2 regions of the Streptomyces bugieae genome follow, and region 2 is predicted to be linked to the other one. Evidence: riboswitches for the same ligand, from Rfam matches in the RefSeq annotation. Region 2 holds a riboswitch; the other holds the start of a gene.
What was found. A riboswitch is a leader RNA that binds a small molecule or an ion and turns the genes downstream of it on or off. The one in region 2 is predicted to bind glycine.

Region 1 (15,435 bases), on a different contig from region 2:
CCTTCCGCCGCCGGGCGCCCCGGGCGCACTCCGGGGCCACGCAGCCCAGGGGTGGGCATTCCCATGAATAGCTGACGATCCGACCAGGTCTTCCCCAAGGCGGCATGGACGCCGCCCGCGCCGAGCACCACTGTCCTGGGCGCCGGGACCGCAAGGATCCCGCCACCGCCCACGGCAGGTACGACCGCACCGCACCGCCAGGGGGAGATCGCCATGAACCAGCCGTTCGACGCCCGGCTCCCGCGCCCGGCAGCCGACCAGGAGACCGTCGCCGGCGCCCCGCAGGGCCGCTGCCCGGCCGCCGCCGTCAAGGACCCCACCCCGTGCGAGGGGCCGCAGGACGCCGCCACCATCGTGGACCGCCACGGCCGCGAGGTGGCCGGCTGCGTCCACCACTGCGCCCGCCTGCTGGCCGGCCTCGAAGGCGCCCGCGTGCACCCGTTCGTCCCGGCGCGGCACGCCCTGGAGATCTACTCCCGGGCCCGCGAACTCCCGCCCTTCGCCTGGGAGATCGGCAGGTAGCCGCGCCGGGGCCGACGTTTCAGGCCGTCGCCGTCAGCACTCGATGATGTTGACGGCGAGGCCGCCGCGGGCGGTCTCCTTGTACTTGACGGACATGTCGGCGCCGGTGTCCTTCATGGTCTTGATGACCTTGTCGAGGGAGACGTGGTGACGGCCGTCGCCGCGCAGCGCCATGCGGGCGGCGGTGACGGCCTTGACGGCGGCCATGCCGTTGCGCTCGATGCACGGGATCTGGACCAGGCCGCCGACCGGGTCGCAGGTCAGGCCGAGGTTGTGCTCCATGCCGATCTCGGCGGCGTTCTCCACCTGCTCGGGGGAGCCGCCCAGGACCTCGGCCAGGCCGCCGGCGGCCATGGAGCAGGCCGAGCCGACCTCGCCCTGGCAGCCGACCTCGGCGCCGGAGATGGAGGCGTTCTCCTTGAAGAGCATGCCGATGGCGCCGGCGGCGAGCAGGAAGCGCACCACACCGTCCTCGTCGGCACCGGGCACGAAGTTGATGTAGTAGTGCAGCACGGCCGGGATGATGCCGGCGGCGCCGTTCGTCGGCGCGGTCACGACCCGGCCGCCGGCGGCGTTCTCCTCGTTGACGGCCATCGCGTAGAGGGTGATCCACTCCATGGCGCGGGCGGTGGCGTCGCCCTCGGCACGCAGCTTGCGGGCCGAGCCGGCCGCCCGCCGGCGGACCTTCAGGCCGCCCGGCAGGATGCCCTCACGGGACATGCCGCGCGTCACGCAGGCCTGCATCACCCGCCAGATCTCCAGCAGGCCCTCGCGGATCTCGTCCTCGGTGCGCCAGGCCTTCTCGTTCTCCAGCATCAGGGCGGAGATGGACAGCCCGGTCTGCTCGGACAGGCGCAGCAGCTCGTCGCCGGTGCGGAAGGGGTACTTCAGGACCGTGTCGTCCGGGACGATCGGGTTCTCGCCCTCCACCGCGTCCTCATCGACGACGAAGCCGCCGCCCACCGAGTAGTACGTCTTGCCGAGCAGCTCGGCGCCGTCCGCGTCGTAGGCCCAGATGGTCATGCCGTTGGCGTGGTACGGCAGGGTCTTGCGGCGGTGCAGGACCAGGTCCTCGTCGAAGTCGAAGGCGATCTCGTGGGCGCCGAGCAGGCTGATCCGCCCGGACTCCTTGATCGCCGCGACGCGGTCGTCGGCGGTCTCGACGTCGACGGTGCGGGGGGAGTCGCCCTCCAGGCCGAGCAGGACGGCCTTGGGGGTGCCGTGGCCGTGGCCGGTGGCGCCCAGCGAGCCGAAGAGTTCGGCGCGGACGCGGGCCGTGCGGGCGAGCAGACCGTCCTTCTTGAGCCGGCCGGCGAACATCCGGGCGGCGCGCATCGGGCCGACGGTGTGGGAGCTGGAGGGACCTATGCCGATGGAGAAGAGGTCGAAGACGGAGATGGCCACGGGGGCGGACTCCCTTGTCTGCTCGTGGTGGACGGTGGAGCTATGGGACAGGAGGTACGTTTCTGCGCCGAATGTCGAGCGTAACGCGGACCCGGCGCGGTGCCGTCAGACGGAAACCGTCGGGCGGCCGTCGGTGGGTGTAACAGGAGGTGTCGGGGTCACCGCGGGTGCCGGGCCGGCCACCGTGGCGGCGGGCGGACCGGTCAGACCGGTCGTACGGGCCCGCACGCCGGCCCGTACGGCCCAGAAGTAGAAGGCCGGCGCGGAGAGCGCGACCAGGGCGATGTCCAGGCCGTCGGGGATGACGCCGCGCCCGCCGAAGTCCGGGCTGCCCAGCGCGGACAGCGCAGCCAGCCAGAGCAGGAAGGCGATCATCCACCAGGCCGGGGCGAACTGCCGCCGCAGCCGTGCCGCGCCGAGGGACCCGGCCTGGTGGCGCAGCACCAGCACCGCGATCGGCACGGACACCAGCGTCAGCGCGGTCACCTTGCCGGTGTCCGGCCACTTCGACCAGTACAGGGCGCAGGCCGCGAAGGCGAAGGTGACCGGGCAGAGGACCCCGGCGGCCGGCAGCCGGAACGGACGGGGCAGCTCCGGCGCGGTCCGGCGCAGCACCCCCACCGCGATCGGGCCGATCAGGTACGAGATGACCATGGCCGCCGAGACCACCCCGGCCAGCGCCTGCCAGCTGCGCCCGACGGTCAGCAGCAACAGGACGGAGAAGCCGAGGTTGAGCCACATCGCCGGGCGGGCGGTGCCGTACCGCGGGTGCACGGCCGCCAGCCTCCGCGGGAAGAAGCCGGTCTCCGCCAGGTTGGTGACCATGTACGCGGCCGAGGCCACGTTGGCGATGTTGGAGCCGGCCGGCGAGATGAACGCGCCGAACTGCAGCATCGTGACCACCCAGTGCAGCATCAGCAGCCTGGCGAGGTCGGCGAACGGCGAGCTCAGGTTCACGCCCTGCCAGCCGCCGGCCCGGGCCAGCTGCTCGGGCGGCACCGCACCCAGGTACGCGGTCTGCAGCGCCAGGTAGATCACCAGGCCCAGGGCGAGCGCACCGACCAGGGCGACCGGGATGGCCCGGCCGGGGTTCCGGGCGGCGCCGCCGAGGTTGACCACGGCCTGGAACCCGTTGAAGGCGAAGACCACGCCGCAGGTGGTGACGGCGGTGAGCACGGCCGGCCACCCGTACGGGGCGAAGCCGCCCTGCGCGGTGAAGTTCGAGGTGTGGAAGCCGGAGGCGGCCAGCGCCGCCACGGCGGCCACCGGGATGGCGAACTTCACCACGGTGAGCACGGTGTTCGCGCGGGCCAGCAGTTGCACCGACCAGTAGCAGGTCAGCCAGAGCGCGACGGTCAGGGCCAGCGCCACGGCCATGCCGGACGCCGAGAGCTGGTGGCCGGCCGGTTCGACCAGCCCCTTCGCCCAGCCGAAGTCCCAGGACGTCATGTACTGGGTGGCGGCGATCGACTCGATCGGGATGAGCGAGGCGACCGCGATCCACACCGCCCAGCCGGTGACGAAGCCGAGCACCGGCCCGTGCGAGAGGTGACCGTAGCGGGCCATTCCGCCGGGGATCGGGTAGGCCGCGCCGACCTCCGCGTAGGACATCGCGATCATGCCGATGAAGACGGCACCGATCACCCAGGCGACCAGCGCCGCCGGGCCCGCCACCTGGGCGGCGGCACCGGCGCCGAAGAGCCAGCCGGAGCCGAAGATCGAGCCGATGCCGATCATGATGAGGGCGAAGAGGCTGAGCCCCTTCCGGTCGCCCGCGCTCATGTCCATGGGGTGGTGTCGTCCGTCCTGCTGTCGAAAATGCCCCCTCGCCGTTGAAGGGCCGCTGCGAGCTGACACCTTATTTCGCGCGAATCACCGTGAATCACCGGTTCCGCCGTGAGGGCGCGCGAGAGCGAGGAAAGGGGAGGAAAATCCGGGTGAGCAGACCATGAGCCCGGGACCAACGGCCCCGGGCTCACGGCCCGTTGACCCTCCGTCCGCCGCTCGGCGACGGTCCGGAGGATCACCGCATGAGACGCGTCACAGCGACGGGTACAGCGGGTACTTCTCCGCGAGCGCGGTGACCCGGGCCTTGAGGGCCTCCGCGTCGTAGTCGGGCTTGAGGGCCTGGGCGATGATGTCGGCGACCTCGCGGAAGTCCTCGGCCGTGAAGCCGCGGGTGGCCAGGGCCGGGGTGCCGATCCGCAGACCCGAGGTCACCATCGGGGGCCGGGGGTCGTTGGGGATGGCGTTGCGGTTGACGGTGATGCCGACCTCGTGGAGCCGGTCCTCGGCCTGCTGGCCGTCGAGCTGGCTGTTGCGCAGGTCGACCAGGACGAGGTGGACGTCGGTGCCGCCGGACAGGACCGACACACCGTGCTCGGTGACGTCGTCCTGGACCAGGCGCTCGGCGAGGATCTTGGCGCCCTCCAGGGTGCGCTGCTGGCGCTCCTTGAACTCGTCGGACGCGGCGACCTTGAAGGAGACCGCCTTCGCGGCGATGACGTGCTCCAGCGGACCGCCCTGCTGACCGGGGAAGACGGCAGAGTTGATCTTCTTGGAGATCTCGGGCGTGGCGGAGAGGATGACGCCGCCGCGGGGACCGCCGAGGGTCTTGTGGGTGGTGGTGGTCACCACGTGGGCGTGCGGGACGGGCGACGGGTGCAGCCCGGCCGCGACCAGACCCGCGAAGTGGGCCATGTCGACCATGAGGTAGGCGCCGACCTCGTCCGCGATGCGGCGGAAGGCGGCGAAGTCGAGCTGGCGGGGGTAGGCGGACCAGCCGGCGACGATGAGCTTGGGCCGGTGTTCCTTGGCCAGGCGCTCGACCTCGTCCATGTCGACCAGGTTGGTCTTCTCGTCGACGTGGTACGGCACGACGTGGTAGAGCTTGCCGCTGAAGTTGATCTTCATGCCGTGGGTCAGGTGCCCGCCGTGGGCGAGGTTGAGACCCAGGATGGTGTCGCCCGGCTTGAGGAGGGCGAACATGGCGGCGGCGTTGGCCTGGGCGCCGGAGTGGGGCTGGACGTTGGCGTAAGGGGCGTCGAAGAGGGCCTTGATGCGGTCGATGGCGATCTGTTCGACGACGTCGACGTGCTCGCAGCCGCCGTAGTAGCGGCGGCCGGGGTAGCCCTCGGCGTACTTGTTGGTGAGGACGGAGCCCTGGGCCTCCATGACCGCGACGGGAGCGAAGTTCTCCGAGGCGATCATTTCGAGGGTGGACTGCTGGCGGTGCAGCTCGGCGTCGACGGCCGCGGCGACGTCGGGGTCGAGCTCGTGCAGGGAGCTGTTCAGAAGCGACATGAGTCTTTCCTGGAGGGGTCGGAGGGCGCAGAGCACTTCCGGGCGGGGTGGCTCACTCGGTGATGAACGCGGCGTACTCGTCGGCCGTCAGCAGCTCGGCGGGCTCGTCGCTCATCTTCACCTTGAACAGCCAACCGCCCTCGAACGGGGCGGAGTTCACCAGCGAGGGGTCGTTGACGACGTCCTCGTTGATCTCCACGATCTCGCCGTGCACGGGCGCGTAGAGATCGCTGACCGACTTGGTCGACTCCAGCTCACCGCAGCTCTCGCCCGCCGTGACCGTGGAGCCGACCTCAGGGAGCTGCACGTAGACGACGTCGCCGAGCGCGTTCGCCGCGTGCTCCGTGATGCCGACCGTCGAGACGCCTTCCTCGGCGGCCGACAGCCACTCGTGCTCCTTGCTGTAGCGCAGCTGCTGGGGGTTGCTCATGGCTCGATTCTCCTGTACGCGAGGGTGTGATCGTGAATGGGGGCACCTCCCCGGACGAAGTCCGGGGGGAGCGTCTTGCACAGTGAGACGCGCGGTGGCGCGCCGCCGCCCGGTCCGCCGGGACGAACCGTTACTTCTGCCGCTTGTAGAAGGGCAGCGCGATGACCTCGTACGGCTCATGGCTTCCACGGATGTCCACGTGGACACCCTCGGTGCCCGGTGTGGCGTAGGCCGCGTCGACGTACGCGATGGCGATCGGCCGGCCGAGCGTGGGGGAGGGGGCGCCCGAGGTGACCTCGCCGATCACCGTGCCGTCGGCGGAGACGACCGGGTAGCCCGCGCGTGGGACCCGGCGGCCCTGGGCGATCAGCCCGACCAGCTTGCGCGGCGGGGCGGCCTCGGCGCGTTCGGCGGCCACCTCCAGCGCGGCGCGGCCGACGAAGTCGCCGTTGTTGGTCGTCTTCTCGAATTTCACGACCCGGCCCAGGCCGGCGTCGAACGGGGTGATGGCGGTGGTGAGCTCATGCCCGTACAGCGGCATGCCCGCCTCCAGGCGCAGGGTGTCCCGGCAGGACAGCCCGCACGGCACCAGGCCCACGTCCTTGCCGGCCTCGGTCAGCGCCTCCCAGAGGGCGACCGCGTCGGCCGGCCGGACGAACAGCTCGAAGCCGTCCTCGCCGGTGTAGCCGGTACGGGCGATCAGCGCCTCGACGCCGGCGACCGTGCCGGGCAGGCCGGCGTAGTACTTCAGCCCGTCCAGATCGGCGTCCGTCAGCTTCTTGAGGATGCCGGGGGACTCCGGGCCCTGCACCGCGAGCAGCGCGTAGGCGTCCCGGTCGTCGCGGACCACGGCGTCGAAGCCGCCGCCCCGAGCGGTCAGCGCGTCCAGCACGACCTGGGCGTTGGAGGCGTTGGCGACGACCATGTACTCCTGGTCGGCCAAGCGGTAGACGATCAGGTCGTCGAGGATGCCGCCCTCGGCGTTGCAGATCATGGTGTACCGGGCGCGGCCGGTCTTCACCCCGCCGATGTTGCCGACCAGGGCGAAGTCGAGGAGGTCGGCGGCCTGCGGGCCGGTGACGGTGATCTCGCCCATGTGGGAGAGGTCGAAGAGGCCGGCGCGGCTGCGGACCGCGACGTGCTCGTCGCGCTCGCTGCCGTAGCGCAGTGGCATGTCCCAGCCGGCGAAGTCGGTCATGGTCGCGCCGAGTGCCCGATGCGTGGCATCGAGCGCCGTGCGGCGGGGGGCATCAGTCATGGTTCTGGGCTCCCAGGCAGGGGTGACAAGACGTTCTCCCCATCTGTCATCGGAACCTGAGAGGTTCACCGGGAGCCCGCGAACGGGCCCGGTTTGCACCTTGGGTGGAGCCGCCCCGTGGGCCGGGCCGGGCTCGCTTTTCAGATCTGCCTCGCCCGCGCGGTATAGGGGCCTGAGAGATTCAAGGGAGGACTTGCTCCTTCGGCGCCCCGCCGTGGCGGCCGGGGACTCTCCCGCGCGGATTCAAGCGGCCGGTATGGAGTTGGCGGTGCACGGGTGAACCGAGATGTGCACGTGGCGCGCACATCATTGCACGGGATCGCCGAATACAGGAGGCCCGGTCGCCGCACCGCACCCGACGTGGGCGGATCGCACAATCACCTTGATGGCCATTACCTTTTCTTGACACTCTGCGGGTAGGGAACCGGCCTCGGGCCGGACCGCAACCCGGACGGGGAGGGTGATCACGATGCACAGGGACGCGGCACTCGCGGCCACATCGGGGGCCGGACCCGAAGAGCCGGTGGCGGTCCGCGCCGCCGAGCCGGTGACGGTCCGCGCCGCCGCGCCCCGGGCCCGGCGCCCGGCGCGTCCGGTCGTCCGGCCGGGGCGCGGCGCGCGGGTGGTGGACCTGCGCGGCGCCGGCCGGGCCCGGGCCGCCGCCGAGCTGCGGTTCCCGCCCGGTGACCTGGTGGTCGTCTCCGGCCTGCCGGGCAGCGGCAAGAGCACCCTGATGCACCGCGTCGTGCCGCCGCTGGACGGCGGCGGGGCCGAGGTGCACCGGATCGACTCCCAGGACGTCCGCGAGCGCTGGGAGCGCGGCCGGCTGCGCCGGCTGCCCTACGGCCTGTACCGCCCGCTGGTCCGGGCCGCGCACTATCTGGCGCTCGGCCGGGCGCTGCGCTCCGGCCGCAGCGTGGTGGTGCACGACTGCGGGACGCTGGCGTGGGTGCGCCGGTGGATCGCCCGGGCGGCCGGCCGCGGCGGCCGCGGGCTGCACCTCGTGCTGCTCGACGTGGCACCGGAGGTGGCCCGGGCCGGCCAGGAGGCGCGCGGCCGCGGGGTGTCGGGGTACGCCTTCGCCCGGCACCGCCGGGCGGTGGCCGGGCTGGTCGGCGGCGCGGAGGCGGCCCGGCTGCCGCGGGGATTCGCCTCGGCCGTGCTGCTGGACCGCCGCGCGGCGAGCGCCCTGGAAACCCTCACCTTCCGCTGACCGATGCCGCCCCTTCGCCCGCGCCGCCGCTCGTCGCGGCGGGACCCGGCACCGTACGCGCGGCACCGGCCTTCCCTCGTCTAGGGTCATGGGCCAGAAAGCGCGGAGTGCGGTGTGGAACACGGGTGGATGCAGATGAACTTTCCGGAGCAGGGGATACCGCAGCTGGCCTGGCCGGCGAACGAGCTCGAAGAGGTGCTGGCCGCGTCGGTCGGGCATCCCGGCGCCGGCGGCCGGATCGTCGAGGTCCTGGGCCGCAGCCGGGTGTGGGTGCCGCTGCCCAACGGCGGCGGCCCGGACGGCGCGGGCCTCGGTACCGCCGGGCTGGACCTGCCCACCGTCGACATCGGCGGGCTGGCCTACGTCCCGGTCTACAGCTCCGAGCAGGAGTTCCTGCGGGTCGTCGGCTCGCACATGTCCTTCACCGTCGCCCCGGCCCGGGAGTTCGCCCGCGGGCTGCCGCCGAAGATCGGGATCGTGGTGAACCCGGACGGGACGGTCGGCGTCCCGGTACCGCCGCCCGCGGTGGCCGAATTGTGCCGCTCGGGACGTCAGGAACCGGACACCGGCGCACTGCCGAGCGGCGGCCGGGTGCGGCTCTTCGAACCGGACTGGCAGGACGAGCCGGTGGACTTCCTGGCCGCCGCCGGACTGGAGTTCTCCGGCGTCGGAATTGTCCTGACTGCCCGGCGTGTCCTGGCCAGTGTCGAAGGCGACACGCCCGCGCTGTTCGTCGGTGTCCAGGTCGCTACGGTCCCCGAGGCGCTGCACGACGGATCGGCCCGCGACGCGGTGCTCGCGGGCCTGGGACGGGCCCTCGGCGCGGTGCCGGTGCCCTGGCCCGTGCAGCTCGTCATGCTCGACCTCGCCCAGGGCGACCCGGTCGCCGACTGGATGCTGGAGCGGGTACGGCCGTTCTACTCGCGCGAGCACTCCTAGGGTTCGCCGTTGTCGCGGAGGCCGCGGCCTTCCGGCCCTGGACCATCGGCAAGCCCTAAGCTGGTTGGATGACGCGCGGGCGCACCCACACGTGCCCTGCCGAGAGAAGGGACGGACCACGTGAGTGCGGGTGCGCATCAGGGGCCGCCGGCGACCGGACAGCTGGAGCAGCTGCTGCAGCAGGTCTCGCCCGGCCGTTACGACGCCTACGAGGCGCTGCTGCACGCACTCGCCGCGGGCCAGGTCTGGATGCTGCTCTGGCACGGCCGGGCCGGTTCGCCCGACGCGCAGTACGGGAACATGGAGGTCGACGGCCTCGGTTACGCGCCGTGCGTGACCTCCGCGCCCGAACTCGCCGCCTCCGGCTGGAACCGCGACCACGAGGTCGTCAGCGGCCTGGAGATCGCCGCCGCGCTCTTCCCCGACCGCTGGGGACTGTGGCTGAATCCGCACGCTCCCGGCGGCGGAGTCGGCATTCCGTGGCTGGATCTGCGCCGGATCGCCGGCGGCCTCGACCGGCTGCCCGCCGGCCCGCTGCGGATCTCCGATCCGGTCATCGACATCCCGCAGTTCTACGCGCTGCTGGCGCAGAACGCCCATCGCACGCCCGCCGTACGGTCGTTGCGCCGCGCCTGGGTGCAGCCCGCGCTCGGCGCCCCGTATCTGGCGATCGGTCTGGATCTGTACGACACCGGCCCGCAGGCGGTGGATTCCGCCCGGTTGATGATCCAGCAGTCGATCGGTGCCGTTCCGGACGGATTGCCGGTCTCCACGGTCGCGATGAACGACGAGTACGACCCGGTCGCCATGTGGATGCGGGCCGCCGCGCGGCCGTTCTTCGACCGTGACGGCTACACCCAGCAGCCGGCCCAGCCGCCGGCGCCCTCGTACGGCTACGGCTACCCCCGCCCTTACTGACAGGCCCGCCCGTCGCCCGACCACCACCCCTCAACGACGCCCTCCGGGTGGCCCCCGCCCGTCTCTCCTGTCGGAGCGTGTCGCTCCGGCAGGTTTCTTGTGGTGAATTCGCCCCGTACGCCCCGCGGTTGAGGTGCTCTCCCGCGGCTCTTCGCTCCGCTCAGCCCGAACTTGTGTCCGTATAACGGAAAGTCGTGGAGCACATCACAGTTGCGCATCCTTTCCCTGTCAGGGCTGGTGACTGATCGCGAAGGGGATGAAGACTCCGGAAACAACAAGGGCCTCGGTCCTTTGTGCGAGCGTCATTCCGGTCGGCGTCGGGTGAACCGCTTCCTTCCGCAAGGTGAACTCCCATGAGGATCACCGGACTTGCTCCGCAGTGCACCAATTGACGTGAACCAGGCCGCTACCGCGGCGGGCAGGGGCCGGCCACCGTCGGCCGAGAGGGGTCAAAGGCACCGTGACCGCACCGATCGAGACCACCGGGGCGGCTGCCGAGGCGCAGCCGGAAGCGGTGCTGGAGGGCGTGTCGAGCAAGCGCATCGAAGGGCGTTCGCTCGGCCAGATCGCATGGCTGCGCTTCCGGCGGGACAAGGTCGCGGTGGCGGGTGCCATCGTTGTCATCCTGCTGATCGCCGTCGCGGCGCTCTCCCGTCCGCTGCAGGCCCTGCTCGGACTGGACCCCAACGCGCCCAACGAGTCGCTGATCGACCCCAACACCACGCTGCCCAAGGGGGACTTCGGCGGGATGAGCGGGGACCACCTGCTCGGCGTGGACCCGAAGTTCGGCCGCGATCTGCTCGCCCGGGTCCTGGAGGGCTCCTGGGTGTCGCTGATCGTGGCGTTCGGCGCGACGCTGCTGTCGGTCGCCATCGGCACCGTGCTCGGCGTGATCGCCGGTTTCTACCGCGGGCGGGTGGACGCCTTCATCAGCCGCATGATGGACGTCTTCCTGGCGTTCCCGCTGCTGCTGTTCGCCATCGCGATCTCCGCCTCGCTGCAGGGCGGCGCCTTCGGCCTGGAGGGCCTGCCGCTGCACATCTCGGTGCTGATCTTCGTGATCGGCTTCTTCAACTGGCCGTACATGGGACGGATCGTGCGCGCGCAGACGCTGTCGCTGCGCGAGCGGGAATTCGTGGACGCCGCCCGGGGCATGGGCGCGCGCGGACCGTTCATCCTCTTCCGGGAGCTGCTGCCCAACCTGGTGGGCCCCATCATCGTCTACTCGACGCTGCTGATCCCCTCCAACATCCTCTTCGAGGCCGCGTTGAGCTTCCTGGGCGTCGGCATCCAGCCGCCCCAGGCCTCCTGGGGCGGCATGCTCAACCAGGCGGTCAAGTACTACGAGGTCGACCCCCAGTACATGATCGTCCCCGGCCTCGCGATCTTCGTCACCGTGCTCGCGTTCAACCTGCTCGGTGACGGTCTGCGGGACGCGCTGGACCCGCGCAGCCGCTGACGGCACCGCGGGCAACCCGCCCCAGCCGCCACCGCGCTTTGTGTTGTGACGTTTCTCGACGAACGAAGACCGTACGAAGACCGAACGAAGGGGACACCGACCACCATGCGAAGGTCAGTTCCGGTCGCGACCATAGCGGCCATCACCAGTGCGGGCCTTTTGCTGGCCGGCTGCAGCGGGGGCAAGGGCTCCTCGGAGGGCTCAGGGGAGGCCAACGCGGCCACCAAGGGCGTCGTCAACGCCTCGGACGCCAAGGGCGGCACGGTCACCTACGCCATGAGCGACGCCCCCGAGTCGTTCGACCCGGGCAACACCTACTACGCCTTCATCTACAACTTCAGCCGGCTCTACGCGCGCCCGCTGACCACCTTCAAGCCGGGCCCCGGCCCCAAGGGCAACCAGCTGGTCCCGGACCTCGCCGAGTCGATGGGCAAGCCCAGCGACGGCGGCAAGACCTGGACGTACAAGCTCCGCAAGGGCATCAAGTACGAGGACGGCTCCACCGTCACCTCGCAGGACGTCAAGTACGCCGTGGAGCGCTCCAACTTCGCGCGTGACGTGCTCTCGCTGGGCCCGAACTACTTCCAGCAGTTCCTCAAGGACAACGACGGCGGCGGCTACAAGGGTCCGTACAAGGACAAGAGCAAGGCCGGTCTGAAGTCCATCGAGACCCCCGACGACCAGACGATCGTCTTCCACCTCAAGAAGCCGTTCGCCGAGTTCGACTACCTGGTCAGCGCCCCGCAGACCGCGCCGGTCCCGCAGGCCAAGGACAAGGGCGCGGACTACACCAAGTCGGTGCTGTCCACCGGCTCGTACAAGTTCCAGAGCTACCAGGAGGGCAAGCAGCTCACCCTGGTCCGCAACCCGCAGTGGTCGGCGAAGACCGACCCGCTGCGCAAGCAGCTCCCGGACAAGATCGTGCTGAACCTGAAGGTCGCCCAGTCGACGATCGACAAGGACCTCCAGTCCGGCAACACCCTGGTCGACCTGGCCGGCCGCGGCGTCGACGGCCAGACGCAGGCCCAGCTCCTGACCAACTCCGACGAGAAGGCCAACACCGACAACGCGCTCGGCCAGCGCCTCGTCTACACGGCGATCAACACCAAGGTGAAGCCGTTCGACAACCTCGAGTGCCGCAAGGCGATCGAGTACGCGATCGACAAGAAGGCCGTGCAGACCGCGCTCGGCGGCCCGATCCGCGGTGAGCTGGCCTCCACGGTCCTGCCGACCGACATCGCCGGCTACCAGAAGTACGACCTGTACCCGCAGAAGTACACCGGCGACAAGCTCGACCTGAGCGAGGCCAAGAAGCACTGGGACAAGTGCGGCGCCGGCAAGACCACGACCACGATCCTGGCCCGCAACGACCGCCAGGACGAGGTCGACGCGGCCACCTCGGTCATCGAGTCGCTCAAGAAGATCGGCGTCACCGCCAAGATCCAGTCGTACCCGACGAGCAAGTACTTCTCGGACTACGCCGGTGTGCCGGAGTTCAACAAGAAGAACAACGTCGGCCTGATCATGATGCAGTGGGGCTCCGACTTCCCCACCGGCTACGGCTACCTGCAGCAGATCCTGAACGGCAAGGCGATCAGCAAGTCCGGCAACACGAACCTGTCCGAGCTGGACGACCCGGAGATCAACAAGCTGCTCGAAACGGCCATCGCCAACACCGACAAGGCGGCCCGCGAGAAGGCGTACGCCGAGATCGACAAGAAGACGATGGAGCAGGCGGCGCTGGTCCCGCTCACCTACTTCAAGGTCCTGATGTACCGCTCGCCCAAGGCCACCAACCTGGTGTCCACCTCGGCCTTCAGCGGTCAGTACGACTACCTCAACATCGGCGTCAAGAAGTAGCAGCCCTGGAAGGCAGGTGAAGGCATTGGTGTCCGCGGGCCGGTTCCGGCCGGCCCGCGGCGCCGACGCCGCATCCCCGTGTTCTCGTACATCATCCGCAGGTTGATCAGCGCAGTGATCCTGCTGCTGATCGTCAGCGCGGTCACTTTCGGCATCTTCTTCCTGCTGCCGAAACTGGCCGGGCAGAGCACCGACCAGCTTGCCCAGCAGTACATCGGAAAGGCCCCCACGGCCGCGGACATCGCCGCGGTGAAGAAGAACCTCGGCCTGGACAAGCCCGTGTACGAGCAGTACTGGGACTTCCTCAAGGGCATCTTCGTCGGCGTCGACTACAAGTTCGGCCCGGAAGCGGCCAAGTGCCACGTGCCGTGCTTCGGTTACTCGTTCAAGACCCACATCGAGGTCTGGCCGGAGATCCAGTCCCGGCTCCCGGTGACCCTCTCGCTGGCCGCCGGCGCGGCCGTGCTCTGGGTCGTCTCCGGCGTCGCCACCGGCGTGCTCTCCGCGCTGCGCCCCGGCTCGTTCTTCGACCGTGCGGCGATGGGCGTGGCGCTGGCCGGCGTCTCCCTCCCGATGTTCTTCACCGGTGCGCTGGCCCTGGCCCTGTTCACCTATCAGTGGCCGATCTTCGAACGCAGCGACTACGTACCGCTGCTGGACAACCCGTTCCTCTGGGCCCGCACCCTGGTGCTGCCCTGGGTGACCCTGGCCTTCCTCTACTCCGCGCTCTACGCCCGGCTCACCCGGGCCGGCATGCTGGAGACGCTGGCCGAGGACTTCATCCGCACCGCCCGCGCCAAGGGCCTGCAGGAGCGCAAGGTGGTCGTCCGGCACGGTCTGCGCGCCGCACTCACCCCGATCATCACCGTCTTCGGCATGGACCTCGGCCTGCTGCTCGGCGGCGCGCTCATCACCGAACAGGTCTTCTCGCTCAAGGGAGTCGGCGCCTTCGCCGTCGAGGCGATCAACGCCAACGACCTGCCGAACATCCTCGGCGTCACCCTGCTCGCCGCGTTCTTCATCGTCATTTGCAACCTGGTGGTGGACGTTCTGTACGCCGCCGTCGACCCGCGGGTGAGGCTCTCGTGACCGACTCCTCCGAGGACAGGACCGCCACCGCGGCGGCCACCCCGACCACGGCACCGCAGACGTCCGCCTTCCTCGACGTGCGCGACCTGAAGGTGCACTTCCCCACCGACGACGGCCTGGTGAAGTCCGTCGACGGGCTGACCTTCAGCCTGGAGAAGGGCAAGACGCTCGGCATCGTCGGCGAGTCCGGCTCCGGCAAGTCGGTGACCTCGCTCGCCGTGATGGGCCTGCACCGCGCCTCGCGCCAGCAGCGCAACAAGGTCCGGATGTCCGGCGAGATCTGGCTGGACGGCAAGGAGCTGGTCTCCGCCGACCCGGACGAGGTGCGCCGGCTGCGCGGCCGCGAGATGGCCATGATCTTCCAGGATCCGCTGTCCGCGCTGCACCCGTTCTACTCGGTCGGCAAGCAGATCACGGAGGCCTACCGGGTCCACAACGACGTGGACAAGAAGACCGCGCGCAAGCGGGCGATCGAGATGCTCGACCGGGTCGGCATCCCGCAGCCCGACAAGCGGGTCGACGACCATCCGCACCAGTTCTCCGGCGGTATGCGCCAGCGCGCGATGATCGCGATGGCGCTGGTCAACAACCCCGAGCTGCTCATCGCGGACGAGCCGACCACCGCCCTGGACGTCACCGTCCAGGCGCAGATCCTGGACCTGATCCGCGATCTGCAGAAGGAGTTCGGCTCGGCGGTCATCATCATCACCCACGACCTGGGCGTGGTCGCCGAGCTCGCCGACGACCTGCTGGTGATGTACGGCGGCCGGTGCGTCGAGCGCGGCCCGGCCGAGAAGGTCTTCTACGAGCCCCAGCACCCCTACACCTGGGGGCTGCTCGGCTCCATGCCGCGCATCGACCGCGCGCAGACCGAGCGGCTGATCCCGGTCAAGGGCTCCCCGCCCAGCCTGATCAACGTCCCGTCCGGCTGTGCCTTCAACCCCCGCTGCCCGTACGCGGACGTCCCCAAGGACAACCTCACCCGTACGGTCCGCCCCGAGCTGAGCGAGGCGGGCGGCGGGCACTTCTCCGCCTGCCAC
Region 2 (15,435 bases):
GAACTTCCTGGGCAAAGCAGCTACGTTCAACTTGATGTATGCCTTCCCGTTGCTCTTGCTGAGCGACGGAGATGGCTGGCTTCACTCACTCGCTGCTGTTTTCGGATGGGCGTTCGCAGGATGGGGTACGGCGCTCTACTGGTGGGCAGGGATCCTCTACGTGGTCCAGGTCCGTCGGCTCATCAGGGCGGACGCCACCGCCGACTGAGCTCTTCGAACCGGCAGATAGTGCCAGGGCCCGGCGCCCGTAGGTAAGAACAGGAACAGCGGGCTCTGGGCAAGTGAAGTCGGCAAGACCGTCGTCTCTCAGAGGAGGACGCTTCCGACATGAAGGCCGTTGTGATGGCCGGCGGCGAAGGAACACGCCTTCGCCCCATGACGTCCAGCATGCCCAAGCCGCTGCTTCCGGTCGCCAATAGGCCGATCATGGAGCACGTCCTGCGGCTGCTGAAACGGCACGGTCTCAACGAGACCGTGGTCACCGTGCAATTCCTTGCCTCGCTCGTCAAGAATTATTTCGGTGACGGCGAAGAGCTGGGAATGGAGCTCACCTATGCCAATGAGGAAAAGCCGCTCGGCACCGCCGGCAGTGTGAAGAACGCCGAGGAGGCCCTCAAGGACGACGCCTTCCTCGTCATCTCCGGTGATGCCCTCACCGACTTCGATCTCACCGATCTGATCCGGTTCCACAAGGAAAAGGGCGCCCTCGTCACGGTCTGCCTCACCCGGGTCCCCAACCCCCTCGAGTTCGGTATCACCATCGTCGACGAAGGCGGCCGGGTCGAGCGGTTCCTGGAAAAGCCGACCTGGGGCCAGGTCTTCTCGGACACCGTCAACACCGGCATTTACGTCATGGAGCCCGAGGTCTTCGACTACTTCGAGCCGGACGTGTCCGTCGACTGGTCCGGTGACGTCTTCCCGAAGCTGATGAAGGAAGGCAAGCCGATCTACGGCTATATCGCCGAGGGTTACTGGGAGGACGTCGGCACCCACGAGAGCTACGTCAAGGCCCAGGCCGATGTGCTCGAGGGCAAGGTCGATGTGGAAATCGACGGCTTCGAGATCTCGCCGGGCGTATGGGTGGCCGAGGGCGCCGAGGTGCACCCCGATGCCGTGCTGCGCGGTCCGCTGTACATCGGCGACTACGCCAAGGTCGAGGCCGGGGTGGAGATTCGCGAGCACACCGTCGTCGGCTCCAACGTCGTCGTCAAGAGCGGGGCGTTCCTGCACCGGGCCGTGGTGCACGACAACGTCTATCTCGGGCAGCAGAGCAATCTGCGCGGCTGCGTCATCGGCAAGAACACCGATGTCATGCGGGCCGCCCGGATCGAGGACGGCGCGGTCATCGGCGATGAATGCCTCATCGGCGAGGAATCGATCGTCCAGGGCAATGTGCGGGTCTATCCCTTCAAGACCATCGAGGCCGGTGCCTTCGTCAACACCTCGGTGATCTGGGAATCCCGCGGCCAGGCGCATCTGTTCGGCGCGCGCGGCGTGACCGGGATCCTCAATGTGGAGATCACCCCGGAACTCGCCGTGCGGCTCGCCGGCGCGTACGCCACCACCCTGAAGAAGGGGTCCACGGTCACCACCGCCCGGGACCACTCCCGTGGTGCCCGTGCCCTCAAACGGGCGGTGATCTCGGCACTGCAGGCCAGCGCCATCGACGTACGCGACCTGGAGAACGTCCCGCTGCCGGTCGCCCGCCAGCAGACCGCCCGCGGCAGCGCCGGCGGCATCATGATCCGTACGACGCCCGGTGTGCCCGACTCCGTCGACATCATGTTCTTCGACGAGCGGGGCGCCGACCTCTCGCAGGCCGGGCAGCGCAAGCTGGACCGGGTCTTCGCCCGGCAGGAGTACCGCCGCGCCTTCCCGGGCGAGATCGGTGACCTGGCGTTCCCGGCCAGCGTCTTCGACTCGTACACCGGCTCGCTGCTGCGGTCCCTGGACACCACCGGCATCGCCGAGTCGGGGCTGAAGGTCGTCGTGGACGCCTCCAACGGCAGTGCGGGTCTGGTCCTGCCCAGCCTCCTGGGCCGGCTCGGAGTCGATTCCCTGACCATCAACCCCGGTCTCGACGAGTCCCGGCCCACCGAGACCGCCGACGCCCGACGCTCCGGGCTCGTCCGGCTCGGCGAGATCGTGGCCTCGGCGCGGGCCGCCTTCGGCGTGCGCTTCGACCCGGTCGGTGAGCGGCTGTCCCTCGTGGACGAACGCGGCCGGATCATCGAGGACGACCGCGCGCTGCTGGTCATGCTGGACCTGATCGCCGCCGAGCGGCGCACCGGCCGGGTCGCGCTGCCGGTGACCACCACCCGGATCGCCGAGCAGGTGGCCGCCTACCACGGCACGCAGGTGGAGTGGACGACGACCTCGCCCGACGACCTGACCCGGGTGGGCCGGGAGGACGGCACGGTCTTCGGCGGTGACGGCATGGGCGGCTTCATCATCCCGGAGTTCAGCAGCGTCTTCGACGGCGCCGCCGCCTTCGTCCGGCTGATCGGCCTGGTGGCCCGCACCCAGCTCACGGTCAGCCAGATCGACGCGCGGATCCCGCGGGCCCACGTCCTGCGGCGCGACCTGGCCACCCCCTGGGCGGTCAAGGGCCTGGTCATGCGGCACGTCGTCGAGGCGGCCGGCGACCGCGACGTGGACACCACCGACGGCGTCCGGGTCGTGGAGTCCGACGGCCGCTGGATCCTGGTCCTGCCCGACCCGGCCGAGGCGGTCACGCACCTGTGGGCGGAAGGACCGGACGACGCCTCCGCCCAGCAGCTGCTGGACGAGTGGTCGGCCGTGGTGGACAGCGCCGGACGCTGATCCGGACCCCACCGGCGGGCCGGGCATCGGCACGCCGGTGGGGCCATTGGGAGACTGCGGAGCCGACGTGCGACGATGTGCGGCATGTCGCAGCAGCGCCCCGATCGGAGCACACCGAACAGACCGGCCGCGCGCCCCGACGCGTCCATGTCGCTGCTGACCAACGTGATGGATCACAGCCTCGACGACGGGTACGCCGAGGCGGCCGCGCGCAAGTCCGAGGCCGGCGTGCGCGGTCTGCCGCGCACCCTGCGGGCGAAGTTGGGCCTCGCGGCCGGTCTGGTGCTGGCCGCGCTCGTGGTGACCGTCGGGGCGGCCCAGGCCCGGATATCCGCACCGACGCTCGCCAAGGAGCGTACGGAGCTGATCAACCGCATCCAGAAGGGCACCGGCGAGGCGGACCGGCAGCAGAAGCGCGTCGACGCGCTGCGGGACGACGTCAGCAGGATGCAGCGCGAGGCGCTGAAGCAGCACGGTGGGGGCAAGGCCGAACTGCTCGCCCTGCTGGCCGGTTCGACGCAGGCCACCGGTCCCGGCGTGAAGCTCGTCGTGGACGACGCCAAGGGAGCCGAGTCCAGCGGCGGCGGGCCACGGGAGAGCAGCGACTTCTCGGACACCGGGCGGGTGCGGGACCGGGACATGCAGCGCGTCGTCAACGGCCTGTGGGCCTCGGGCGCGGAGGCCATCTCCGTCAATGGACAGCGGCTTACGTCACTCTCGGCGATCAGAGCCGCAGGAGACGCCATACTGGTCGACAACAAGCCACTGGTGCCGCCTTATACGGTGCTGGCGGTGGGGGACGGGCAGCGGCTGAGCACCGCGTTCCAGGACAGCGCCGACGGTCAGTACCTGCACATTCTGCAGGAGAACTACGGCGTCCGCGCCAGGATTTCCGCCGAGAGCGAGCTGACGCTGCCGCCCGCGCCCAGCTTGATCGTACGTACCGCAAAGCCGCAGGCCGGTGCCGCCAAGCCGGACGGCGCCGACACAGGGAAGGGCACATCGTGATCGCCGTACTGGGCCTCATCGTGGGAGTCGTGGTCGGGCTGGTGGTTCGGCCCGTGGTGCCGACGGTGGTCGAGCCTTACTTGCCGATCGCTGTCGTCGCCGCGCTGGACGCCGTGTTCGGAGGTCTGCGGGCCATGCTGGACGGGATCTTCGACGACAAGGTCTTCGTGGTCTCCTTCCTGTCGAACGTGGTCGTCGCGGCGCTGATCGTCTTCCTCGGTGACAAGCTGGGCGTCGGTGCCCAACTCTCCACCGGTGTCGTGGTCGTGCTCGGCATCCGCATCTTCTCCAACGCCGCGGCGATCCGCCGGCACGTCTTCCGGGCGTGAGGCGGATGGCAACGGACGAGACCCCTGAGCCGGAGCAGAAGCCGGAGCAGCGGCCCGAACGACCGGAGCAGAAGCCGGAGCCGGAGCGGGAGCAGGAACACGGCTCGGCCGGCCGGCAGCCGATGCCGCCGGAGAGCCGGAGCACCCCGGAACCGGCGAAGTCCGCGGACGACGCGGAAAGCCAGGAACCGGACACGACTGGACAGAAGCCGGACAACGGGGCAGACTCCTCGGCCCCGGCGGCGGACACCGGCGACGGGGACGCGGAACGCCCGAAGACCGGTCGTGAGCGGCTGGTGGCGAGCCTGTGGCCGCCGCGGTTGACCCGGGCTCAACTGATCGTCGCCCTGCTGCTGTTCATTCTCGGCCTCGGCCTGGCGATTCAGGTACGTTCCACGAGTGACAGCAGTGCGCTGCGAGGTGCGCGTCAGGAGGACCTGGTGCGCATCCTGGACGAGCTGGACAACCGCTCCCAGCGGTTGACGGACGAACAGCGGCGCCTGGAAGGGCAGAAGACCGAGCTGGCGAACAGCTCGGACCAGGCCGAGGAGGCCCGTAAGCAGACCGTGGAGAAGGAACAGCAGCTGGGCGTGCTGGCCGGGACCGTCGCGGCGCAAGGGCCCGGCATCAACCTGACCATCGACGACCCGACGCACTCCGTGGAGGCGGACAAGCTGCTGGACACCATCCAGGAGCTGCGGGCGGCCGGCGCCGAGGCGATCCAGGTCAATGACGTCCGGGTCGTCGCGAACACCTCCCTCTCGGACGTCCGGGGCGGGGTGGAGATCGACGGCAGGCGCGTCACGCAGCCGTACCGCTTCAAGGTCATCGGCAAGCCGGAGGATCTGGAACCGGCGCTGAACATCCCCGGCGGAGTGGTCCAGACACTGGAAAAGGAGCAGGCCAAGGTGTCTGTGACCCGAGAAAAGAAGATCATTGTGGACGCCTTGCGAGCGGCGAAGCGGCCTGACTACGCTCGGTCGTCATCGCAGTGAGGCGTACAGGTATGTCGAGTGCCCCAGGAGGGCATGAGGTAGCGGGGGGTCGACGCACCGTGCGTGTGGTGTGTGGTGGAAACTGTCTGGAGGCCACGGACGTTCACTGGATGTCCGGATGGGCCGGTGTGTGCATCGAGGGTTCGTCCTGCCCCACGGGCGGGTCTGTTTCGTTCAAGGGGAATCGCCCGTGAAGTTGTTTGGAAAGCTGTTCGGCAAGAGCGCGCGCCAGGAGGGCGGCAGCGGCTCCGCGCGGCATCGCGCCGCGGGCCGGGCCGACGAGAGCGGCGCGGCCGAGAACCGTCCGCTCTTCCGTGACGAGGTCGGCGGTCCGTCCGGGGGGCACGGCGCGGGTTCTGTTGACCCCTCCGGTGCCGCCCGCATAGGTTCCCAGGAACCATCAGCCGCACCCACGGGCGGAGGTCCAGCCTTGCCGGTTTGTACGAGGTGTGGGCACCGGAACGCCGAGGCGAGCCGGTTCTGCTCCAACTGCGGCGCGCCGCTGCGTGCGGGCGCGCAGCCCGAGCGGGCGTCCGAGACGACGTCGACGATCTCCATCTCGGGGCTCGAGGCCTACGACTCGGAGACGACGGGCCAGAACCTCTCGCCCGCGCTGTCCCCGGAGGCCCAGGCGGCCGTCGACGCCCTTCCGTTGGGTTCGGCGCTGCTCATCGTCCGCCGCGGTCCGAACTCCGGCAGCCGTTTCCTGCTGGACAGCGAGCTGACGACGGCGGGCCGGCATCCGCAGAGCGACATCTTCCTCGACGACGTGACGGTCTCGCGTCGCCATGTGGAATTCCGTCGCGGCCCGGACGGCCTCTTCACGGTCTCCGACGTCGGCAGCCTGAACGGCACCTACGTCAACCGTGAGCGCATCGACTCCGTCGCCCTCACCAACGGCGACGAGGTCCAGATCGGCAAGTACCGCCTGGTCTTCTACGCGAGCCAGCGAGGCGCCGGTATCTGACCGGCCAGGGAAGGCACATGCGCCATACACCGAAAGGCGGTGCCGGAGATTCCGGCACCGCCTCCTCGGACGGCAGGCCGGTGAGCATCGGCACGGTGCTCAACCAGCTGCGCGAGGAATTCCCCGAGGTCACCATCTCCAAGATCCGCTTCCTGGAGGCCGAGGGGCTGGTCGAGCCGAAGCGCACGCCTTCCGGGTACCGGAAATTCACCCCGGCCGACGTGGAGCGGCTGGCGAACGTCCTGCGGATGCAGCGCGACCACTATCTGCCGCTGAAGGTCATCCGCGAGCATCTGGACGCCATCGAGCGCGGTGAGCAGGTCGCGCTGCCGGCGCCCGCCGCACCTGCCCGCGATCTGATCGAGGGCGTCCCGGAAGCGGGCGAGGACACCCCCACGGCTGCCCGGATCGGCCGGGCCGAGCTGCTGGCCGCCGCCGAGGTGGACGAGGCGGCGCTCGCCGACTGGGAGTCGTACGGACTCATCGTCCCCCATGCGGACGGCGGATACGACATCGAGGCCGTCACGGTCGCCAAACTTGTCGCCGACCTGGGCGGTTTCGGCCTCGAACCACGGCATCTGCGGGTCGTCAAGGCGGCCGCGGAGCGCGAGGCGGGCCTGGTCGAGCAGGTCGTTGCACCCCTTCGGCGGCACCGTAATCCGCAGACCAGGGCCCATGCCGAGGCCACCGCCAGGGAGCTCGCCACGCTCTCCGTACGGCTGCACGCGGCGCTGGTCCAGAGCGCGCTGCGGGGCCGGCCGTAGTGAGCAAAAGAGTGCCCGACTACCCAAACCTGCCGGGCACGTCCTAGGGTTGCTGTGTGAACGAGCTCGACGTCGTGGGTGTCCGGGTGGAAATGCCTTCCAGCCAACCGATCGTGCTCCTGCGGGAGGTGGGGGGCGACCGTTACCTGCCCATTTGGATCGGGCCGGGTGAGGCCACCGCCATCGCCTTCGCCCAGCAGGGCATGGTCCCTGCCAGGCCGCTGACGCACGACCTTTTCAAGGACGTGCTGGAGGCGGTGGGGCAGGAGCTGACGCAGGTCCGCATCACCGACCTGCGCGAGGGGGTCTTCTATGCGGAACTGGTCTTCGCCAGCGGGGTGGAGGTCAGTGCCCGTCCGTCCGACGCGATAGCGCTGGCCCTGCGCACCGGAACGCCGATCTTCGGCACCGATGGTGTGCTGGACGACGCGGGGATCGCGATCCCGGACGAGCAGGAGGACGAGGTGGAGAAGTTCCGCGAGTTCCTCGACCAGATCTCACCCGAGGACTTCGGGACCAACAGCCAGTAGCCGGTGCGGCCGGACGGGCGAAGGGTCTGATTCCGGCCAAACTATTTAGCCATTCCCCACGCGAGGTCACGAGAAACCACTCGTAGGGTGATTATCACTCGGCGTGGCGAGCGCGGCGATCGTTGACGCACCCCGAGTGACTGCATACCGTCGATATGGCAGGTCCCGTCCGGGACGTGGAGGACGGAGGGCGGCGTGGCAATCACCGGCGACGGTATGGCGGCGGAAGGGGCGTTGCCGCTCCACGCGGGGGCAACGGCGAACCGCGCCCCGGCACCGGCCGCGGCGGTGTCGGGGGACTGCGAGGCGCAGGACATCGGCTATCGCGGCCCGACCGCGTGCGCGGCAGCGGGCATCACCTACCGGCAGCTCGACTACTGGGCACGCACCGGCCTGGTGGAGCCGAGCATCCGGCCGGCGTACGGCTCCGGCACCCAGCGGCTCTACAGCTTCCGGGACGTCGTCGTCCTGAAGATCGTCAAGCGGCTGCTGGACACCGGTGTCTCGTTGCAGAACATCCGCACCGCCGTCCAGCACCTGCGCGCGCGGGGGCTGGCGGATCTGACCCGGATGACGCTGATGAGCGACGGCGCGACGGTCTACGAGTGCACCTCACCCGACCAGGTCGTCGACCTGCTCCAGGGCGGCCAGGGGGTCTTCGGGATCGCCGTCGGCGTGGTGTGGCGGGACGTGGAGGGCGCCCTCTCGCAGCTGCACGGTGAGCGCGTCGACACCGGCGAGACGCTGGTCGGGAAGAACCCGCACGACGAGCTGGCGCGGCGGCGCAACCGGGCCGGCTGAGCCGCGCCCCCGGGCCCCGGCCCGGCGACGGGTCGATTGTCAGTGCCATGCGGCAGCATCGGACATGTGAGACCCGCGCCGACGATCCTGCATCTGGACATGGATGCGTTCTACGCCTCTGCTGAGCAGGCGGCGAAGCCGAGCCTGCGCGGGAAACCGGTGGTGGTCGGCGGGATCGGGCCGCGCGGTGTGGTCGCCACGGCGTCGTACGAGGCCCGGGTCTTCGGGGTGCGCTCGGCGATGCCGACGGCCCAGGCGCGCCGGCTGTGCCCCAACGCCGCGTATCTCAGTCCGCGTTTCACCCTGTACCGCCAGGTGAGTGAAACGGTCATGGGGCTGCTGCACGCCCTGTCGCCGCTGGTGGAGCCGCTGAGTCTGGACGAGGCGTTCGTGGACCTGGAGGCGGGCGGGGTGGCCCCGGAGACGGCCGCGGTACGGGCCGTGGGGGAGCAGCTGCGGCGCGACATCCGGGCGGCGACCGGGCTGACCGGCTCGGTGGGGCTGGCCGGCGCCAAGATGCTGGCGAAGATCGCGTCCGAGCAGGCCAAGCCGGACGGCCTGGTGGTCATTCCGCCCGGTACCGAGCGGGAGCTGCTGGGCCCGATGTCGGTCCGGACGCTGCCCGGGGTGGGGCCCGCGACGGCGGAGACGCTGCGCCGGGCCGGGATCCACACGATCGCCGAGACCGCGGAGGCCGGCGAGGCGGAGCTGGTACGACTCCTGGGGAAGGCGCACGGCGCCGGGCTGTACGCGATGGCCCTGGGGCAGGACGACCGTCCCGTGGTGGCCGAGCGCGATGCCAAGTCCATCTCCGTCGAGGACACCTTCGAGGTCGACCTGACCGACCGGACGCGGGTGCGGATGGAGGTGCTGCGGCTGGCCGACCGCTGCGTCCAGCGGCTGCGGGCGGCCGGGCGCTCCGGGCGCACGGTGGTGATCAAGGTGCGCAACTACGACTTCTCGACGCTGACCCGCTCCGAGACGCTCCGCGGGCCGACCGACGACCCCGCGGTCATCCGGGAGGCCGCGGTGCGGCTGCTGGAGCTGGTGGACACCACCGGCGGCGTCCGGCTGCTGGGCGTGGGGGTCAGCGGGCTGGCCGACTTCACCCAGGAAGACCTGTTCGCCCAGCTCACGACGGAGCGGGAGGCCGAGGAGCTGGCGCGGGCCGCGGAGGAGCGGGCCGGGGCGGAGCCGGCCGAGGAGGCGCCCGAGGAGGAGCGGCCGCGCCGCTGGCATCCGGGCGTGGACGTGGTCCACGACGAGTACGGCGCCGGGTGGGTACAGGGCAGCGGGCTGGGGAGAGTGACCGTCCGCTTCGAGACGCCGTGGTCCGCACCAGGGAGGGTGCGGACCTTTGCCGTCGAGGATCCGGCGCTGCGGCCGGGGGAGCCCCTGCCGCTGGTGGGCGGGGGGCCCGCGGCGGATCAGTCCTCCGATCCGGCGATCTTGCCGAAGTCGGTGTCGGAGGTGCCCGAATTGCCGGGGGACGCGGCGTCGGAGTCGGGGGAGGAGATATCCAGGCGGTAGTGGTGGTAGAGCTGGAGTTCCTGCTCAGGGGAGAGATGGCGGCCCACACCGAAGTCCGGGGCGTCCTTGATCAGCTTGCGGTCGTAGGGGATGTGCAGGCTCTCGCCGACCATTTTGCTGGGCTCCAGGGGGACGAACGCGTCCCGGCTGAAGAGCCCGGTGCGTACGGCTGCCCACTCCGGTTCCCCCGTCGCGTCGTCCAGATAGACCTCGTCGATGGTGCCTATCTTCGCGCCGTTACGGTCGAACGCTTTGCGGCCGATCAGGCTCCGGGGATCGATATCGGTTTGCACGGCCCCTCCAATTGGTCGCAACTGCCCTGTGACAACTACCAAACGGCACATTTCATGCCCCGGCCACTCGAAGGATCCTTCGAGTGGCGCGCTGGTAGGCTGGCGAATGGCCGCAGAACCCGTGCGGGAGAGTCCTTTGTCGTACGCGACCAGGGCGCCGAAGGAGCAAATCCTCCCCGGAATCTCTCAGGCACACGTACCGCACGGACGAGGTCACTCTGGAAAGCAGGGCGGGCCGCGGAAGGCACAGCTCCGGGACCCCTCCTCACCGACGGTGAAAGCCGGGCCGCCATGCGCGGGCCGGTGAAGCTCTCAGGTTGAGATGACAGAGGGGGAGGCCGTCCGGGCACCCGCGCCGTGGTGCCCCTCGTAGGTCGTACCGACCAGGAGGCCCCCGCAGATGACCACCAACCGCATCTCCCTGACCGAGCTGGAGCGCGGCACCCCCTTCGAAGCCCGGCACGTCGGCCCCGACCACGAGGCGCAGGCCAAGATGCTGGCGCACATCGGTTTCGGGTCGCTGGACGAGCTCACCGCCACCGCCGTACCCGATGTGATCAGGAGCGCGGAGGCGCTCGGCCTGCCGCAGGCCCGTACCGAGGCCGAGGTCCTCCAGGAGCTGCGCGGCCTCGCGGACCGCAACCAGGTGCTGGCCTCCATGATCGGCCTGGGCTACTACGGGACGTTCACGCCGCCGGTGATCCTCCGCAACGTCATGGAGAACCCGGCCTGGTACACGGCGTACACCCCCTACCAGCCGGAGATCTCGCAGGGCCGCCTGGAGGCGCTGCTGAACTTCCAGACGATGGTCGCCGAGCTGACCGGACTGCCCACCTCCGGCGCCTCCCTCCTGGACGAGGGCACCGCGGCGGCCGAGGCGATGGCGCTCTCCCGCCGCGTCGGCAAGGTCAAGCAGGGCGTCTTCCTCGTCGACGCCGACTGCCTGCCGCAGACCATCGCCGTGATCGAGACCCGCGCCGAGCCGACCGGCGTCGAGGTCGTCGTCGCCGACCTCTCCGAGGGCATCCCCGCCGAGATCGCCGAGCGCGGCGTCTTCGGCGTCCTGCTGCAGTACCCGGGCGCCTCCGGTGCCGTCCGGGACCCGCGCGCCCTGATCGAGCGCGCCCATGAGCTCGGCGCGGTCGTCACCGTCGCCGCCGACCTGCTCGCGCTGACCCTGCTGACCTCGCCCGGCGAGCTCGGCGCGGACATCGCGGTCGGCACCACCCAGCGCTTCGGCGTCCCGATGGGCTTCGGCGGGCCGCACGCCGGCTTCATGGCGGTGCGCGAGCAGTACGCGCGCAGCCTCCCCGGCCGCCTCGTGGGCGTCTCCGTGGACGCCGACGGCCAGAAGGCCTACCGGCTCGCCCTGCAGACCCGTGAGCAGCACATCCGCCGTGAGAAGGCCACCAGCAACATCTGCACCGCGCAGGTGCTGCTGGCCGTCATGGCCGGCATGTACGCCGTCTACCACGGCCCCGAGGGCCTGCGGACCATCGCCCGCCGCACCCACCGCTACGCGGGCATCCTCGCCGAGGGCCTGCGGGCCGGTGGCGTGGAGCTGGTCCACGGCGCGTACTTCGACACGCTGACCGCGCGGGTGCCCGGCCGGGCCGCCGAGGTCGTCGCCGCCGCCCGCGAGGCCGGCATCAACCTCCGCCAGGTCGACGCGGACCTGGTCGGCATCGCCTGCGACGAGACCACCGGCCGCGCCCAGCTGACCGGGGTCTGGGCCGCCTTCGGCGTGCAGGCCGACATCGAGAAGCTCGACGCGACCACCGACGAAACGCTTCCGCAGTCGCTGCTGCGCACCGACGACTACCTCACCCACCCGGTCTTCCACGAGCACCGCTCCGAGACCGCGATGCTGCGCTACCTGCGCACCCTCGCCGACAAGGACTACGCGCTGGACCGCGGCATGATCCCGCTCGGTTCCTGCACGATGAAGCTGAACGCCACCACCGAGATGGAGCCGGTCACCTGGCCCGCGTTCGGCCAGCTGCACCCCTTCGCCCCGGCCGACCAGGCGCAGGGCTACCTCACGCTCATCCAGGAACTGGAGGAGCGCCTCGCCACCGTCACCGGCTACGACAAGGTCTCCATCCAGCCCAACGCCGGCTCCCAGGGCGAGCTGGCCGGCCTGCTGGCGGTCCGCGCCTACCACCGCGCCAACGGGGACGAGCAGCGCACGGTCTGCCTGATCCCGTCCTCGGCGCACGGCACCAACGCCGCCAGCGCCGTGATGGCCGGCATGAAGGTCGTCGTCGTCAAGACCGGCGAGGACGGCGAGGTCGACGCCGACGACCTGCACGCCAAGATCGAGAAGCACCGTGACGAGCTCGCGGTCCTGATGGTGACCTACCCCTCCACCCACGGCGTGTTCGAGGAGCACATCACCCAGATCTGCGCCGCGGTGCACGACGCCGGCGGCCAGGTCTACGTCGACGGTGCCAACCTGAACGCGCTGGTCGGCCTCGCCGAGCCGGGCAAGTTCGGCGGCGACGTCTCGCACCTCAACCTGCACAAGACCTTCTGCATCCCGCACGGCGGCGGTGGCCCCGGTGTCGGCCCGGTCGCCGTCCGCGCCCACCTGGCGCCGTACCTCCCCAACCACCCGCTGCAGCCCACCGCGGGCCCGGAGACCGGCGTCGGACCGATCTCGGCGGCCCCCTGGGGCTCCGCGGGCATCCTGCCGATCTCCTGGGCGTACGTCCGCCTGATGGGCGGCGAGGGCCTCAAGCGCGCCACCCAGGTCGCGGTCCTCAGCGCCAACTACATCGCCAAGCGCCTGGAGCCGCACTACCCCGTGCTCTACACCGGCCCCGGCGGCCTGGTGGCGCACGAGTGCATCATCGACGTCCGGCCGCTGACCAAGGCGACCGGCGTGAGCATCGACGACGTCGCCAAGCGGCTGATCGACTACGGCTTCCACGCGCCGACGATGTCCTTCCCGGTGGCCGGCACGCTCATGATCGAGCCGACCGAGAGCGAGGACCTCGCCGAGCTGGACCGCTTCTGCGACGCGATGATCGCCATCCGCGCGGAGATCGAGAAGGTCGGCACGGGGGAGTGGGACAAGGACGACAACCCGCTGCGCAACGCCCCGCACACCGCGGGCGCGCTCGGCGGCGAGTGGACCCACCCGTACTCCCGCGAGGAGGCCGTCTTCCCGGCCGGTGTCGTGGCGGCCGAGAAGTACTGGCCGCCGGTTCGCCGCATCGACGGCGCCTTCGGTGACCGCAACCTCGTCTGCTCCTGCCCGCCGCTGGACGCGTACGACGGCTGAGCCGTTCCACGGCAACAGCAAGGGCCCTCGGCAGGCGTTCTGCCGGGGGCCCTGGTGGTTCTACCGGGTGCGCGGGGTCAGGCCGCCGCGGTGACCCGGGCCCGGTGCGGGGCGATGACCTGCCCGTCAGGCAGCAGCTCACCGGTGTCCTCGAAGAGCAGGACGCCGTTGCAGAGCAGGCTCCAGCCCTGCTCCGGGTGGTGTGCCACAAGGTGTGCGGCCTCCCGGTCGGTGGAATCCGCTGAGGGGCAAGGTGGTTGGTGCTGACACATGGAAGTTGTCTTTCGCTGCGGTGTGGTGAACGTCGTCGTGCGGCTCGATGAGCTCGATGAGATGGCCATGGCCGCTCCCCCGTTTCTTCGGTCGGTCCCAGTGTTGCCCTACGGAGGGGATTCCGCAGGGATTTCGCAGCAGCGGTACTCACTCGATATCGACGCGTCACCCGTGCGGGCGGTTGCTCCCAAGTGCTCTCCGCTCCAAGGAGGTTGGCAGTGGTATCCGCGGGCTAGCCCGCGCGGGTGAGCACGCCAGCGCGCCCCGTGACCGGAAAGGGCCACGGGGCACGGTCGTGAGGGGCGTGGTGCGCCGGTGCGCGGGTACCCGGAAGGACGCCGCCGGCTTGCGGCTCAGGCCGGTTCGCGCAGTTCCAGGGGCGCGGAGGCCAGACGCAGGGTGAGCCGGGGGAGCAGGTCCGCGACGTGGTGCGTGCGGTGGGCGGCGATGCCGGGCGGGGCGGGCGCCAGCGGCACCAGCAGGTCATCGGCTGCCGGCAGCCCCGCGGCCCCGTCGGAGGAGAGGTCGTGATGCAGCCAGAGGGTGAGCATGTACAGCTCCGGTACGGACAGCAGCCGGGGCTGGTAGGGCGCGGTGAGCGCCTCGGACTGTGCCAGCGCCCGTTCGGTCGAGGCGACGTAGGGGCCGCCGCAGAACCGCCCGAACGTCCAGCCGTCCGCGGTGAGCACCGCCTCGGCGGTCGCCACGGCCCGCTCGCCGCCGCGGACCAGGAACTGCCAGCCGGCCAGCCGGGTGTGCGGCGTGCCGTCGGCCCGGCTGACGTCGTCCCAGACGTGCAGGGGCAGCGGGTGGTCGGGGCTGAGCGGGCCCTGATGGGCGCGCAGGGCGGGGACCGGGGCCTCGCGGACGGCGGTCGGCGAGCCGAGGGCGGTCAGGATGCTGCGCAGGGCGGGCGCGGGGGCAGGGGCAACGTGCAGCGGCATGGTGGGTCGCCTCTCACTTCGGAGACACGGTGGAGCGTGGCAGGTGCAAACGGCGCTGTTTGCGTGCGGGGTCAGAGCGTGGCCGGCCGGGGCTGCGGCCCGGCGTGGGGAATCAGGGCCTGTCGTCGAACCACGCCACGGGTGGGAACACCGCGACACGGGGCGCCAAGTCTCTGCCTCGTAAGCGGAGTTTATACGACGTATGTTCTGAAAGTGTTTCGGCTACCGGCCTTGCGGATTTCCGACAAGGCCGAATCCGGACCGGTCCGCGAGGTGATTTACTCCAATTTGTACGGAGCCTTTGTCGCGCCACCTCGTATTGCCTCGCCGGTGCGGTAGGCCGGATCTCGTCGGTGAATCTCACGAGCGAAATGCGGACGGCGATCGCCGCTGAGATATGCCGGTGGAAGATGCCGGGCGCCGTACCACTTCGAGCCTATCGGCACCCGGCCGCCCCGGAGGCGTTATCGATCAGATTGCCGGGGCATCATCGACCGTAGCGCGAGCCCCGGCGTGCCCGGGTTCGCCCCCAAGCGGCCCGTGGCCGCGGGCCGTTCACTGGAGGAGGGACCCTTTCGATGGGGGAGAAGGTCGCCGCGGACGGGATCGACCTGGCGGACCGGGAGCGTTATCGAAGAAAGCTACACGACTGTCTCGAGGGATTGCACAGGCTCCTCGTGGAGAAGCGGTTCGACCGGCCCCGGAATCTCATGGGCCTGGAGATCGAGCTCAATCTCGCCGGCGCCGACGGGCGCCCCCGCATGCTGAACTCCCAGGTTCTCGAACGGATCGCCAGCCAGGATTTCCAGACCGAACTCGCCCAGTGCAATCTGGAAGTCAATATCCTCCCGCACCGGCTCTCCGGCCGCGTGCTGGACCAGCTCGCCGAGGA

Region 1: another riboswitch for glycine. It lies ahead of gcvT (glycine cleavage system aminomethyltransferase GcvT); the one in region 2 lies ahead of gcvP (aminomethyl-transferring glycine dehydrogenase).

The regions. Positions count from the first base shown of each region.
Region 1 is NZ_JAZBJP010000016.1:5,663-21,097, reverse strand. Features, by position in the region: gene V2J85_RS23205 (phosphatase PAP2 family protein) at 1-71, shown strand, start outside; gene V2J85_RS23200 (hypothetical protein) at 214-522, shown strand; gene V2J85_RS23195 (L-serine ammonia-lyase) at 556-1,926, opposite strand; gene V2J85_RS23190 (APC family permease) at 2,032-3,714, opposite strand; gene glyA (serine hydroxymethyltransferase) at 3,967-5,229, opposite strand; gene gcvH (glycine cleavage system protein GcvH) at 5,282-5,659, opposite strand; gene gcvT (glycine cleavage system aminomethyltransferase GcvT) at 5,790-6,917, opposite strand; glycine riboswitch at 6,951-7,067, opposite strand; glycine riboswitch at 7,068-7,163, opposite strand; gene V2J85_RS23170 (AAA family ATPase) at 7,387-8,130, shown strand; gene V2J85_RS23165 (enhanced serine sensitivity protein SseB) at 8,266-9,069, shown strand; gene V2J85_RS23160 (enhanced serine sensitivity protein SseB C-terminal domain-containing protein) at 9,190-9,987, shown strand; gene V2J85_RS23155 (ABC transporter permease) at 10,448-11,446, shown strand; gene V2J85_RS23150 (ABC transporter substrate-binding protein) at 11,552-13,306, shown strand; gene V2J85_RS23145 (ABC transporter permease) at 13,385-14,395, shown strand; gene V2J85_RS23140 (ABC transporter ATP-binding protein) at 14,392-15,435, shown strand, end outside.
Region 2 is NZ_JAZBJP010000001.1:1,117,344-1,132,778, reverse strand. Features, by position in the region: gene V2J85_RS05180 (cardiolipin synthase ClsA) at 1-208, shown strand, start outside; gene V2J85_RS05175 (mannose-1-phosphate guanyltransferase) at 328-2,823, shown strand; gene V2J85_RS05170 (DUF881 domain-containing protein) at 2,899-3,831, shown strand; gene V2J85_RS05165 (small basic family protein) at 3,828-4,160, shown strand; gene V2J85_RS05160 (DUF881 domain-containing protein) at 4,166-5,155, shown strand; gene V2J85_RS05155 (FHA domain-containing protein) at 5,274-6,122, shown strand; gene ftsR (transcriptional regulator FtsR) at 6,140-6,886, shown strand; gene V2J85_RS05145 (bifunctional nuclease family protein) at 6,943-7,416, shown strand; gene V2J85_RS05140 (MerR family transcriptional regulator) at 7,612-8,217, shown strand; gene V2J85_RS05135 (DNA polymerase IV) at 8,284-9,747, shown strand; gene V2J85_RS05130 (PRC-barrel domain-containing protein) at 9,645-10,040, opposite strand; glycine riboswitch at 10,155-10,252, shown strand; gene gcvP (aminomethyl-transferring glycine dehydrogenase) at 10,441-13,326, shown strand; gene V2J85_RS05120 (DUF5999 family protein) at 13,404-13,598, opposite strand; gene V2J85_RS05115 (hypothetical protein) at 13,953-14,543, opposite strand; gene V2J85_RS05110 (glutamate-cysteine ligase family protein) at 15,122-15,435, shown strand, end outside.